4 regions of the Serratia sp. KH_031 genome follow, and region 1 is predicted to be linked to each of the others. Evidence: predicted binding sites of a transcription regulator. Region 1 holds the regulator's gene; each other region holds the start of a gene.
The links. The regulator PurR, encoded in region 1, represses purine synthesis genes. The targets are predictions, from matches to a motif close to CANGCAAACGTTTGCNTG.
Positions count from the first base shown of each region.

Region 2: a site for PurR is predicted at 1,830-1,847, ahead of guaB (IMP dehydrogenase). Genes of this name have one in related genera too.
Region 3: a site for PurR is predicted at 1,756-1,773, ahead of serA (phosphoglycerate dehydrogenase). Genes of this name have one in related genera too.
Region 4: a site for PurR is predicted at 1,697-1,714, ahead of gcvT (glycine cleavage system aminomethyltransferase GcvT). Genes of this name have one in related genera too.

Region 1 covers NZ_CM174496.1:2,287,210-2,290,378, reverse strand. Annotated here, with positions in the region: gene sodB (superoxide dismutase [Fe]) at 125-703, shown strand; gene cydH (cytochrome bd-I oxidase subunit CydH) at 766-855, opposite strand; gene purR (HTH-type transcriptional repressor PurR) at 1,181-2,206, shown strand; gene punR (DNA-binding transcriptional activator PunR) at 2,203-3,144, opposite strand.
Region 2 covers NZ_CM174496.1:1,476,004-1,479,172, forward strand. Annotated here, with positions in the region: gene AC3ISQ_RS06540 (glycoside hydrolase family 31 protein) at 1-354, shown strand, start outside; gene xseA (exodeoxyribonuclease VII large subunit) at 362-1,738, opposite strand; gene guaB (IMP dehydrogenase) at 1,909-3,169, shown strand, end outside.
Region 3 covers NZ_CM174496.1:1,029,103-1,032,271, forward strand. Annotated here, with positions in the region: gene AC3ISQ_RS04475 (LysR family transcriptional regulator ArgP) at 1-722, opposite strand, end outside; gene rpiA (ribose-5-phosphate isomerase RpiA) at 905-1,567, shown strand; gene serA (phosphoglycerate dehydrogenase) at 1,855-3,093, shown strand; gene AC3ISQ_RS04490 (5-formyltetrahydrofolate cyclo-ligase) at 3,154-3,169, opposite strand, start outside.
Region 4 covers NZ_CM174496.1:1,043,350-1,046,518, reverse strand. Annotated here, with positions in the region: gene gcvP (aminomethyl-transferring glycine dehydrogenase) at 1-56, opposite strand, end outside; gene gcvH (glycine cleavage system protein GcvH) at 130-516, opposite strand; gene gcvT (glycine cleavage system aminomethyltransferase GcvT) at 548-1,645, opposite strand; gene ubiI (FAD-dependent 2-octaprenylphenol hydroxylase) at 2,061-3,169, opposite strand, start outside.

The DNA.
Region 1 (3,169 bases):
ACCCAGAAAGTTGTTAAAATTAATATCCATAAAAATATTATAACAATTCTGTTTTCCTGCCTGTCGCCAACTTGGCGATAAGCCACTGGAACAATAGCGCTGTATATAAATAAAGGAGAAAGCAATGTCGTTTGAATTACCTGCATTACCGTATGCGAAAGACGCTCTCGCACCACACATTTCCGCAGAAACTCTAGAGTATCACTATGGCAAGCACCACAACGCCTACGTGGTGAACCTGAACAATCTGGTGAAAGGTAGCGAGTTCGAAGGCAAATCACTGGAAGAGATCATCAAAACCTCTACCGGTGGTGTGTTCAATAACGCAGCACAAGTTTGGAACCACACGTTCTACTGGCACTGCTTGGCACCAAACGCAGGCGGTGAACCTACTGGCGCAGTCGCAGATGCGATCAACAAATCTTTCGGTTCTTTCGCAGAATTCAAAGAGGCGTTTACCAAATCTGCCATCGGTAACTTCGGTGCGGGCTGGACTTGGTTGGTGAAAAAAGCCGACGGCTCACTGGCGATCGTCAACACCTCTAACGCGGCAACCCCGCTGACGGGTGAAGACAAAGCGCTGTTGACTGTGGATGTGTGGGAACACGCTTACTATATCGACTACCGCAATGCGCGCCCTACCTACCTGGATCACTTCTGGGCATTGGTAAACTGGAAGTTTGTAGCAGAAAATCTGGCGTAAATCGCGGGAAAATGATCGGGCGCAGCCAATTGAGTGCTGCGCCTTTTTATTGCTGGTATGAATTAATGCATCACGGCAGTAAAAGCGAAAGCAATGATCATCGCCAATGCACACACGGTAGTGATCAACGACATTTTCAGATCGGTATCCATTAAAAGCTCCTCATCGAATTAGCGATAAGCTGCGTAGAATCCACAGCATTTATACGTCGAAGTATTTTCCCACAGTTCGCGGGTAAAATCTTGTGATCATTTCTCGACTTATAATATGGATTACCTCTTCCACTTTTGCTCAATTTGCGACAGAATTCGCAGTTCACAACTGCGTACCGGCAAATATGTCCCTCCCAGTCAAGCGATTCGCGACTTCAACACTAAAAACTTAGTTTTCGCTGTTCTGGAGAAGGTTTTACGTAGGCAAACGATTAACAACCAATTTACATGCTGCATGCAAGTAGATTTAGGAGTCACTTTCTACATGGCAACGATCAAAGATGTGGCCAAACGCGCGGGCGTTTCCACCACCACCGTTTCGCACGTTATCAATAAGACCCGTTTCGTCGCCGAAGATACCAAAACTGCCGTTTGGGCCGCGATTAAAGATCTGCACTATTCACCGAGCGCGGTCGCACGTAGCCTGAAGGTTAACCACACTAAATCGATCGGTTTGCTGGCAACCTCCAGCGAAGCTCCTTACTTTGCCGAAGTGATCGAAGCGGTTGAAAATAGCTGCTACAGCAAAGGCTATACGCTGATCCTGTGTAACTCCCACAACAACCTCGACAAACAGCGGGCTTATTTAGCAATGCTGGCACAAAAGCGGGTTGATGGTCTGTTGGTGATGTGTTCGGAATATCCCGATCAACTGCTCGGCATGCTGGAGGATTATCGCAATATCCCAATGGTGGTGATGGACTGGGGCGCGGCGCGCGGCGATTTCACCGATACCATTATTGATAACGCCTTTGCCGGTGGTTACTTGGCCGGTCGTTATTTGATCGAACGTGGTCATCGCGACATTGGCGCAATTCCCGGCCAATTATCCCGTAACACTGGCGGTGGCCGTCATCAGGGCTTTTTAAAGGCGCTGCAAGAAGCCCATATTGAAGTGCGGGACGAATGGATTGTTCAGGGTGACTTCGAACCGGAGTCTGGTTACAAAGCCATGCACCAAATTTTATCGCAAAAACATCGCCCAACCGCGGTATTCTGCGGCGGTGACATTATGGCGATGGGCGCGATTTGTGCCGCCGATGAGTTGGGTTTGCGCGTACCACAAGATATTTCGGTGATCGGGTATGACAACGTGCGCAATGCGCGCTACTTCACCCCAGCGCTGACGACAATTCATCAGCCCAAAGAACGTCTGGGTGAAATGGCCTTTACTATGTTGCTGGATCGCATTATCAGCAAACGTGAAGAATCACAGGTGATCGAAGTCCATCCTAAGTTGGTCGAGCGTCGTTCAGTGACCGACGGCCCATTTATCGATTACCGCCGTTAATTGTTAGGTTGGGGGAGCATCTCCCCCGGCTCCCGTTCATTAAACCACTCCTGATTTAACGTCTCGCTATCTCCCAAATACTCCAACAACCATTCCATCGCCGGTGATTGAGCATTCTGCTGCCAAGTCAGACAGCACAAACTCGGAGGAAAAGGTTGACCCAGTTGCAACGCCACCAGCTCACCACTTTGTACCAACGGCAGAACCAAATGAGCCGGAACCATCCCCACACACAAACCACCACGTAGACAATCTATCGCCGATGACCAATCAGGGACAATCAAACGTCGCTGGTTATCTAACGTCCAAGTCACGCGTTTTGGCAGATTGCGCGACGTGTCTTCCAGTACTAATGCCGGGTAAGGCCGCAATTGGTTGTCATGCAATTCCCCTGCTATCGCGGCCAATGGATGTTGCGGGCTCGCCACACACAACCAATTCATAAATCCCATATCGCGGAAGGCAAAACCGCCACCAACCGGCACGGCTCGGGTCGCGCCAATCGCCATTTCCGCTCGCCCATCGACCAACGCATCCCAAACACCGTTAAACACTTCGGGCTGAATTAACAGCTCCACATCAGGAAACTGGCGATAAAAATCCACTACCAGTTGACGGCTGCGTTGTGGTTTAACGATGATATCTACCGCTATTTTCAATTGACCACGCCAACCGTTCGCCACTTGTTGACACTGTCGACGTGTTTCGAGCATTTTTTTGATAACAGCACGTGATTCCTGGATGAATAGCGCGCCAGCAGGCGTCAATTCAACGTCTCGATGGCGTCGCTCAAACAACGGAACGGCCAACCATTGTTCCAATTGGCGTACCGTATAGCTGACTGCGGAAGGTACACGATGTAATTCCTGCGCAGCGGCACTAAAGCTACCGGTTCGCGCTACGGCATCAACAACATCTAGCGAGTATTCGGACCACATAATATTGCCTTCAATTTTTTTCACA
Region 2 (3,169 bases), 810 kb from region 1:
CGCCTGCCGTTGTTGGTCCGTGCCGGTGCTGGTTTACCGATGTCGCAACGTTTAGCGCATGTGGATATTGCCGCAGATAGCAGCCGTGAGCTGAAACTGTTCCCAATCAAAGGCTGTGGTCAGAGTTCTGGTTTGCTGTTTGAAGACGATGGCGAAAGCCACGGCTGGCAGCAGGGTAACGCGCTGTGGCTACGTTGGGATATGGTCAGCGACAATGCGCGCATTGAGCTGACTATCACCACCGAAGGGCATTTCCAACCGGCTTGGAGTACGTTGGAAATCAGTCTACCAGCAGGAGAGACGCGTGAGCTGTGGGTTAACGGTGAGTGTCGCAGTCAATTTGTTCGAAAATAAGCGTTAATTATTCCGCCGCGCGTTTCTTGCGCGGCTTTTTCTCTTTGGTGATGGTTTTCACTTCACTCTCTACCCAACCATCCTGCAAGCGGGTTTTCAGCATTTCGCCGATCTGCGCTTGTTGGGTGGTTTTCAGCAATTCACCGCGTGGGGTTTGTGTCACGCTATAACCGCGCGCCAAGGTTGCTAATGGGCTAACGGCTTCCAACTGACTACAGGCTACGCCAAAGCGTTGACGATAACCGTTGAGCTGACGATCTAGCGCCTGTTGTAGACGGTATTCTTGCTGCTGAATGCGTTGTTGATAGCGGTGAATGCGGCCTTGTGGCTGCATCTGTGCCAAACGTTGTTGTGCGCGTTCACTACGGCGAGCCGATTGGCGCAACTGGTGTTGCATCCCGTCTTCTAATCGGCGTTGCAGTTTGAGCAACAGCGTCTGCTGACGCGCCAAACGTAAATGCGGGTGTTGCTGCTGCAAACGGTGATTGATGCGGCTGAACTGCTGCTGACGCTGCGCCAAATAGTAATCCATCGCCATTTCCAACCGCTGCTGTTGCGATTGCAACTGACGCAGCAATTCCAACTGATTACGGCTGACCAGCTCGGCGGCGGCAGAAGGGGTTGGCGCACGCAGATCGGCAACAAAGTCGGCAATAGTGACGTCGGTTTCATGGCCGACGGCGCTGACGATTGGGATATGGCTGGCGAAGATGGCTCTGGCGACACGCTCGTCGTTAAAGCTCCACAGATCTTCTAACGAGCCACCGCCGCGTCCGACAATCAACACATCACATTCGTCACGTTTATTGGCGGTTTCGATAGCGCGAACGATCTGCAACGGCGCTTCCGTACCTTGTACCGACGTTGGGTAAATCACAATTGGCAGCGAAGGATCGCGTCGTTGCAGCACCTGCAAAATATCGTGCAGAGCGGCACCACTGGCGGAGGTAATCACCCCAACGCGTTTAGCCGGGCTAGGTAGCGCTTGCTTGAATTGCTGATCGAACAAACCTTCCGCGGTGAGTTTTTGCTTGAGTTGCTCGAACTGCTGTTGCAACAGGCCATCGCCGGCGGGTTGCATGCTTTCGGCAATCAGTTGGTAGTCACCGCGCGGTTCATACAGCGTGATGCTGGCGCGAACCAACACCTGCTGGCCATTTTGCGGGCGGAAAGTGGTGCGACGGTTGCTGTTGCGGAACATCGCGCAACGAACCTGCGCACGATCGTCTTTCAGCGTGAAATACCAATGGCCGGAAGAGGGTTGGGAGAAGTTGGAGATCTCGGCGGAGAGCCAAATCTGCCCCATTTCCATTTCCAACAGTTGTCGAACCGTCTGATTTAGGCGGCTTACGGTAAAAATTGGCGGAGAGGAAGGTAGCGACATGTGACCCAGATCAAATTTCAAAACAAGCACTTAATCGGTCGATAGTACATGGCTAAAAAAGGTAATCAAGAGTTTTTGTGAGAAAGTGCTGGAGGCAACCGATTACGCTCTGTATAATGCCGCGGCAATATTTTATCTTTTTCACAGCCCACTCTGGTGAGATATTGCCCATGCTACGTATCGCGAAAGAAGCTCTAACGTTTGACGACGTCCTCCTGGTTCCAGCTCATTCCACAGTACTGCCTAACACCGCAGAACTCGGTACTCAACTGACCAAAACTATCCGCCTGAACATCCCTATGCTGTCCGCAGCTATGGACACCGTAACCGAATCTGGCTTGGCTATTGCCTTGGCACAGGAAGGCGGTCTGGGCTTCATCCACAAAAATATGTCCATCGAGCGTCAGGCTGAAGAAGTCCGCCGCGTGAAGAAACACGAAAGCGGCGTGGTGACCGATCCACAAGCCGTGACCCCATCAACCACCTTGCAAGAAGTGAAAGAACTGACCGTTCGCAACGGTTTCGCCGGTTACCCGGTAGTGACCGAAGACAACGAGTTGGTTGGGATCATCACTGGTCGTGACGTGCGTTTCGTGACCGACCTGAACCAACCCGTGACTGCGGTAATGACGCCGAAGGATCGCTTGGTAACGGTGAAAGAAGGCGAAGCGCGTGAAGTCGTGCTGCAAAAAATGCACGAAAAACGCGTAGAAAAAGCGCTGGTGGTGGACGACAGTTTCCATCTGCTGGGCATGATCACCGTTAAAGATTTCCAAAAAGCCGAACGTAAACCGAACGCCTGTAAAGACGAACACGGCCGCCTGCGCGTCGGTGCTGCGGTTGGTGCGGGTGCGGGTAACGAAGAGCGTATCGACGCGCTGGTTGCCGCTGGCGTTGACGTATTGCTGATCGACTCCTCGCACGGCCATTCCGAAGGTGTACTGCAACGTATTCGCGCGACTCGTGCTAAATACCCAGACCTGCAAATCGTTGGCGGTAACGTCGCGACTGGCGCTGGTGCTAAAGCGCTGGTGGAAGCTGGTGTGAGCGCGGTGAAAGTGGGTATCGGCCCTGGTTCTATCTGTACCACTCGTATCGTTACCGGCGTGGGCGTACCACAGATCACTGCTATCGCTGATGCGGTAGAAGCGCTGGAAGGGACGGGGGTTCCGGTTATCGCCGATGGCGGTATCCGCTTCTCTGGCGACATCGCTAAAGCCATCGCTGCGGGGGCATCTTGCGTGATGGTCGGCTCAATGCTGGCAGGAACCGAAGAGTCACCGGGCGAGATCGAACTGTATCAAGGCCGTTCATTCAAGTCTTACCGCGGCATGGGCTCACTGGGCGCGATGTCCAAAGGCTCTTCTGACCGTTACTTCCAGACCGATAACGCCGCCGACAAACTGGTGCCGGAAGGTATCGAAGGCCGCG
Region 3 (3,169 bases), 1.3 Mb from region 1:
GGGATCATACAGCAGGTAGTGCCTTGGCGTGCCAGTTGTACGAAGGCTTCTGATGAGTTGACGATATGGCATGGCACGCTACCCGGCGACAGATCGAAGTTTTGTTGCAAGAACGCCTGATGCATATCATCAAGATGATCGAACGCCACCGCAGGCGCTTTCAGCAAGGCTGAACGAGTGACGCCATTGGGAAAATAACGATCGGCGAATTCTTTTGAAGAAACAAATAGATAATCAAGTGCACCCAGTTGATCGACCAAACAACTCGGGAGTGGCTGCGGCTGAATACTCACCGCGCCGACCACTTCACCCCGACGAAGACTCTCTTGGGTGCGGGTTTCGTCTTCGACCTGCATATTCAAGCGGATGGGCGAATCTGCCAGCACGGTTTTGAGCGCCGGAAGTAGCCAGGTTGCCAGACTGTCTGCGTTGACCGCCAGCGACAGCAGCAGTGGACTATCGCCGCCGCTATCATTGCCCAGCCACTCTTCTTCCAACAATTCCACCTGATGCAATAACGCCAATAATTTTTGCCCTTGCTCGGTAGGGCGTGGTGGTACGGTGCGCACCAGCAACGGCTGACCGAACAGATTTTCCAACTGTTTGATACGCTGGGATACCGCCGATTGAGTGATGCAAAGTTTTTGTGCCGCGCGTTCAAAGCCACGTTCACGGATCACCGCGTCCAGCGCTTGTAGCGTTCGATAGTCTGGGCGTTTCATCGGAAGGTTATCCCTTAAAGTAAATTGATTTCGGCACTATGCCACAGTTATGCCATAGTTTTTCTGTTTATTAGTGCATTAGCTCGCAGTTTGTCGAGTAGAAATGTGATCCGGTTTGAGTGAAAAGCGGCGAGATACCCTATAATACGCACACGTTTTCGTACATAGGTAATGAGCAAATCATGACGCAGGATGAACTGAAAAAAGCAGTAGGCTGGGAAGCTTTGAAATACGTTAAACCCGGCACTATCGTGGGAGTAGGTACCGGTTCTACCGCCGCGCACTTTATTGATGCGCTGGGTTCAATCAAGGAGCAGATCGAAGGAGCCGTTTCTAGCTCTGATGCTTCCACCGCCAAGCTGAAAAGTTTGGGCATTCATGTGTTTGACAGCAACGAAGTCGATTCCTTGGATATCTATGTCGACGGGGCTGATGAGATCAATGGCCAGATGCAGATGATCAAAGGCGGTGGCGCTGCATTGACGCGTGAAAAGATCATCGCTGCGATTGCGAAGAAATTTATCTGTATCGTTGATGCCACCAAGCAGGTTGATGTGTTGGGGAAATTCCCGCTGCCGGTAGAAGTGATCCCCATGGCGCGTTCCTATGTGGCGCGTGAACTGGTGAAACTAGGTGGTTTGCCGGAGTATCGTCAGGATGTATTGACCGACAACGGGAACGTGATTTTGGATGTGCATAACCTGAGCATTCTGGATGCCATCGCATTGGAAAACAAAATTAACGGTATCGCGGGTGTGGTAACTGTAGGTCTGTTTGCCAACCGTGGCGCGGACGTCGCCTTGGTGGGGACGCCGGACGGCGTGAAGACCGTCGAGCTGAAATAAGCCTTATCTGCGGATCGGGAAAGCCGATCCGCAAATTTTTTGTCGTAAAATAGTTTTAATTCAAACCTGCAAATTTGGTGACATATGTCACATTCCTTCAGTGACCTAAGCTAAGCTCCTGCCGAACTCTTCCCCAATGGCATTTTCTACCAAAAAACCTTGTTGTCACTGAGCCTTGTGCTAACGGGTAGGCAATCGTTTGTATTGCCGGGCGCGTTATTTTTGTTATGTTGGGGTGTGCTGTGTTGCAACAGTCGCTTCTGAAGTCTGAACATAGGGTTGGGGAAATGGCAAAAGTATCATTGGAGAAAGACAGGATTAAGTTCCTGTTAGTGGAAGGGGTTCATCAGAGCACGGTAGATAACTTACGTGCCGCCGGATATAACAATATCGAATACCACAAAGGTGCATTAGACACCGAAGAGCTTAAAGCATCGATTCGTGATGCGCACTTCATCGGCATCCGATCACGCACGCATCTGAGCGAAGAGGTTTTCGCCGCCGCAGAGAAATTGGTGGCGGTGGGTTGTTTCTGTATCGGCACCAACCAAGTTGATCTGAAAGCCGCCACCAAACGCGGTATTCCAGTTTTTAATGCGCCATTCTCCAATACCCGATCCGTCGCTGAAATGGTGCTGGGCGAGCTGTTGCTGATGCTGCGCGGTATTCCTGCCGCTAACGCTAAAGCACACCGTGGTGTGTGGCATAAATTAGCGGTGGGTTCCTATGAAGCCCGTGGCAAAAAACTGGGGATTATCGGTTACGGCCACATCGGGACTCAGTTGGGTATTTTGGCGGAAGGCTTGGGTATGAAAGTCTTCTTCTACGATATCGAAAACAAACTGCCGCTGGGTAACGCACAGCAAGTGCGTCATCTCTCTGATCTGCTCAATATGAGCGATGTAATCACGTTGCATGTGCCGGAAACGCTGTCCACCAAGAACATGATGGGTAAGGAAGAACTGGCGCTGATGAAGCCAGGTGCGATTCTGATCAACGCCTCACGCGGCACGGTGGTTGATATTCCTGCGTTGTGTGAATCTTTGGCTAGTCATCATCTGGCCGGTGCGGCGATCGACGTGTTCCCAGAAGAACCTGCGACCAACAGCGATCCGTTCAATTCACCGCTGTGTGAGTTCGATAACGTGCTGCTGACGCCGCATATTGGGGGGTCGACTCAGGAAGCGCAGGAGAATATCGGTGATGAAGTGGCCGGTAAATTGGCGAAATATTCGGATAATGGTTCAACGTTGTCAGCGGTTAACTTCCCAGAAGTGTCGTTGCCTGCGCATGGTTTGAACGCCAATCGTCTGATGCATATTCACCAAAACCGTCCAGGTGTCTTGACGCAGATTAACCAGATCTTCGCCGAAGAAGGGGTGAACATCGCAGCTCAGTATCTGCAAACCGGCCCTGAAATTGGTTATGTGGTGATCGACATCGAAGCTGAAGCCGAACGCGCCGATGCTGCGTTGCAACGGATGAAGGCTATCGAAGGGACTATCCGCGCTCGCTTACTGCTTTAATCGTTTTACCTAAAATCGAAAAGGCCGGGTTTACAGAATCCGGCCTTTTGCTATTTAGGTTTACCACGACCAAGTT
Region 4 (3,169 bases), 1.2 Mb from region 1:
ATATGGCGGTCGATAAACGATTCGCTGTGTTCAAGTTGGCTGAGTGTCTGGGTCATTGCTACAAATTCCTGAGTTCATGCATGGTACGGGATAGAACAAGAACGCCCCAGAACTGGGGCGTAATACAGATTACTCGTCGATAGAAGCCGCGTAAGCTTTATCATCCAGCAGGTCAGCCAATTCAGCAGCATCGGAAGCCTTGATGCGGAACAACCAACCTTCGCCATATGGCTCGCTGTTGACCAGTTCTGGAGAACCTTCCAGTTCAGCGTTCACGGCTATGATCTCACCGCTGATGGGTGCATAGATATCAGAAGCGGCTTTGACTGATTCAGCAACAGCGCACTCTTCACCCCCAGCCACTTTACGCCCAACCTCTGGCAGATCGACAAACACCATATCGCCCAGCAACTCCTGCGCGTGTTCGGTAATGCCAACCACGTATTCGCCATTACCTGCGTCACGAACCCACTCGTGGGACGATGCGTATTTCAACTCTGCTGGCACATTGCTCATCACCAAAACTCCTTAAAATAAAGAATAAGAATCAATTAACTAATGATTTACCGTTACGCACAAACCCAGGTTTGGTGACCTTAACCGGCATTTCACGGTTACGGATTTGTACGATGGCCTGCTCACCAATACCAGAGGGCACGCGAGCTAAGGCAATACTAAAACCTAAGGTCGGCGAGAAAGAACCACTGGTGATGATCCCTTCATGCGTTTGACCCGCTGCATCGGTGAAACGCACCGGCAGCTCATTACGTAATACGCCTTTTTCCGTCATGATCAAGCCGACCAGTTGTTCGGTGCCTTGTTCACGCTGCTGCTCCAAGACGTCACGGCCAATAAATTGACGATCCTGTGGCTCCCACGCGATGGTCCAGCCCATATTGGCCGCCAGCGGGGAAATCCCTTCGTCCATTTCCTGACCGTACAGGTTCATCCCCGCTTCCAGACGCAGCGTATCGCGCGCGCCCAGTCCAGCCGGTTTTACGCCTGCCGCTAACAGTTTTTGCCAGAAGTCCACTGCCTGCTCTTTCGGCAACGCGATTTCATAACCGGCTTCACCGGTATAACCGGTAGTAGCGATAAACAGCTCGCCTGCTTGCACACCAAAGAACGGCTTCATGCCTTCTACAGCTTGCTTTTGTTCTGCGGTAAACAGTGTTGCTGCGCGCTCTTTAGCCTGTGGGCCTTGCACCGCAATCAGTGCCAGATCATCACGCACAGTCAATTGGATACCGTATGGCGCGGCATGTTGTTCGATCCAAGCTAAATCTTTGTCGCGTGTGGCGGAGTTAACCACCAAGCGGAAGAAATCTTCAGTGAAGAAATAAACGATCAAATCGTCGATAACGCCGCCGGAGGCATTCAACATGCCGCTGTACAGCGCTTTACCCGGCTGGGTGAGTTTGGCGACATCATTCGCCAACAGATAACGTAGGAATTCACGGGTACGGGCACCGTGCAGATCGACGATGGTCATGTGAGAGACATCAAACATGCCGGCATCCTGACGCACGATGTGGTGCTCATCAAGTTGAGAGCCATAATGCAGAGGCATCATCCAACCATGAAAATCTACCATGCGCGCACCGCACGCCACGTGCTGGTCGTACAGTGGGGTTTGCTTCGCCATTTTTACCCTCTTTCCAATAGACAGAGCGCCGAAACGTACTGGAACCGTCGCGACGCAAACGATACCCTTTCCCCGAAGTTATCACTGAACGACCACATTAACCATAAGATAAAATAGGTTCAGAAGCGCATCAGGGCAGCAAAATTCCGCATTAGTTTGCAGAGTTTTTCACTAGAAAACTGAGCTGGAAGGCACAAAACCAACAATTAAACTCACAAAACTCCGACGTTATATAACAAACAGACTGCCATTGGCGGGATTTCGATTTTTGATAACCGGTTATGAAATTAGAAAAAGTAATGCAAAAACCAATGCGAAATTAGAATTTCTCAAATGAAGGGGGAGTTAAAAAGGGGGGGGGAGTTAAAGGAGAGTGAGAACGATGCCTTCCGCCGGATGACGGAAGGCAAAAGAATTAAGCTAACCAATCGGGCAAATCATTCAGCCCCATCGCCTGACGGACTAATTTAGGCTTCACGCCAGGCAGGTTATCCGCCAAACGTAAACCCACGTCGCGCAGTAGTTTCTTCGCCGGATGGTTGCCAGCAAACAGTTCACGAAAGCCCTGCATACTCGCCAGCATCACTGCCGCACCGTGTTTACGGCGACGTTCATAGCGACGCAAATAGAGGTGTTGACCGATGTCCTTGCCCTGCTGTTGCAGACGACGCAGTTCGGCAATCAGTTCAGCGGCATCCATAAAGCCCAAATTCACGCCCTGCCCTGCTAACGGATGCACGGTGTGCGCCGCATCGCCGACTAATGCCAAACGGTGAGCAGCAAAACTACGCGCATAACGCCCGGTTAATGGGAAAGTCAGTCGATCACTTTCAAGCTGGCAATGACCGAGGCGCATATCGAAGGTCATCGCCAGTTCACGGTTAAACTGTTCTACAGGCAATTGCTGTAAGCGCTCAGCTTCTTGCGGAGCGACCGACCAAACAATAGAACTCAAATGCGGATCGCTAAACGGTAGGAAGGCCAAAATACCATCGCCGTGGAATACTTGGCGCGCCGTGGCTAAATGTGGCTCGTCGGTACGGATGGTGGCGACTAGCGCGCTATGGCGGTAATCCCAGAAGGTCAGCGGAATATCCGCATGCTGACGCAGCCAAGAGTTCGCACCATCGGCACCAATCACCAAGCGAGCGCTCAACATGCGGCCATCATCCAAGGTGATAAAAGCATCGTTCTCACCCCAAGCGACCTGTTTCAGTGCAGCCGGAGTGATCAGCGTGACATCGGTCAACGTGGCAGCCTTTTGCCATAACGCTTGTTGGATTAAATGATTTTCAATGATGTGCCCGAGGTGGCTAAAACCGACTTCGTCACCACGGAAAGCAATCTTGCCGAAGCTATCGCGATCCCACACTTCCATCGCGTTATAAGCGCTGGCGCGTAGGTTAAGGATGGCATCCCACACGCCGATATGTTGCAACAAGCGCTCACTAGCCGCGTTGATGGCGGAAACACGTAGCGCCAGTGATTCCGTCGGCGGTGTTAAATCAGGTTGCTGTTGTTCAA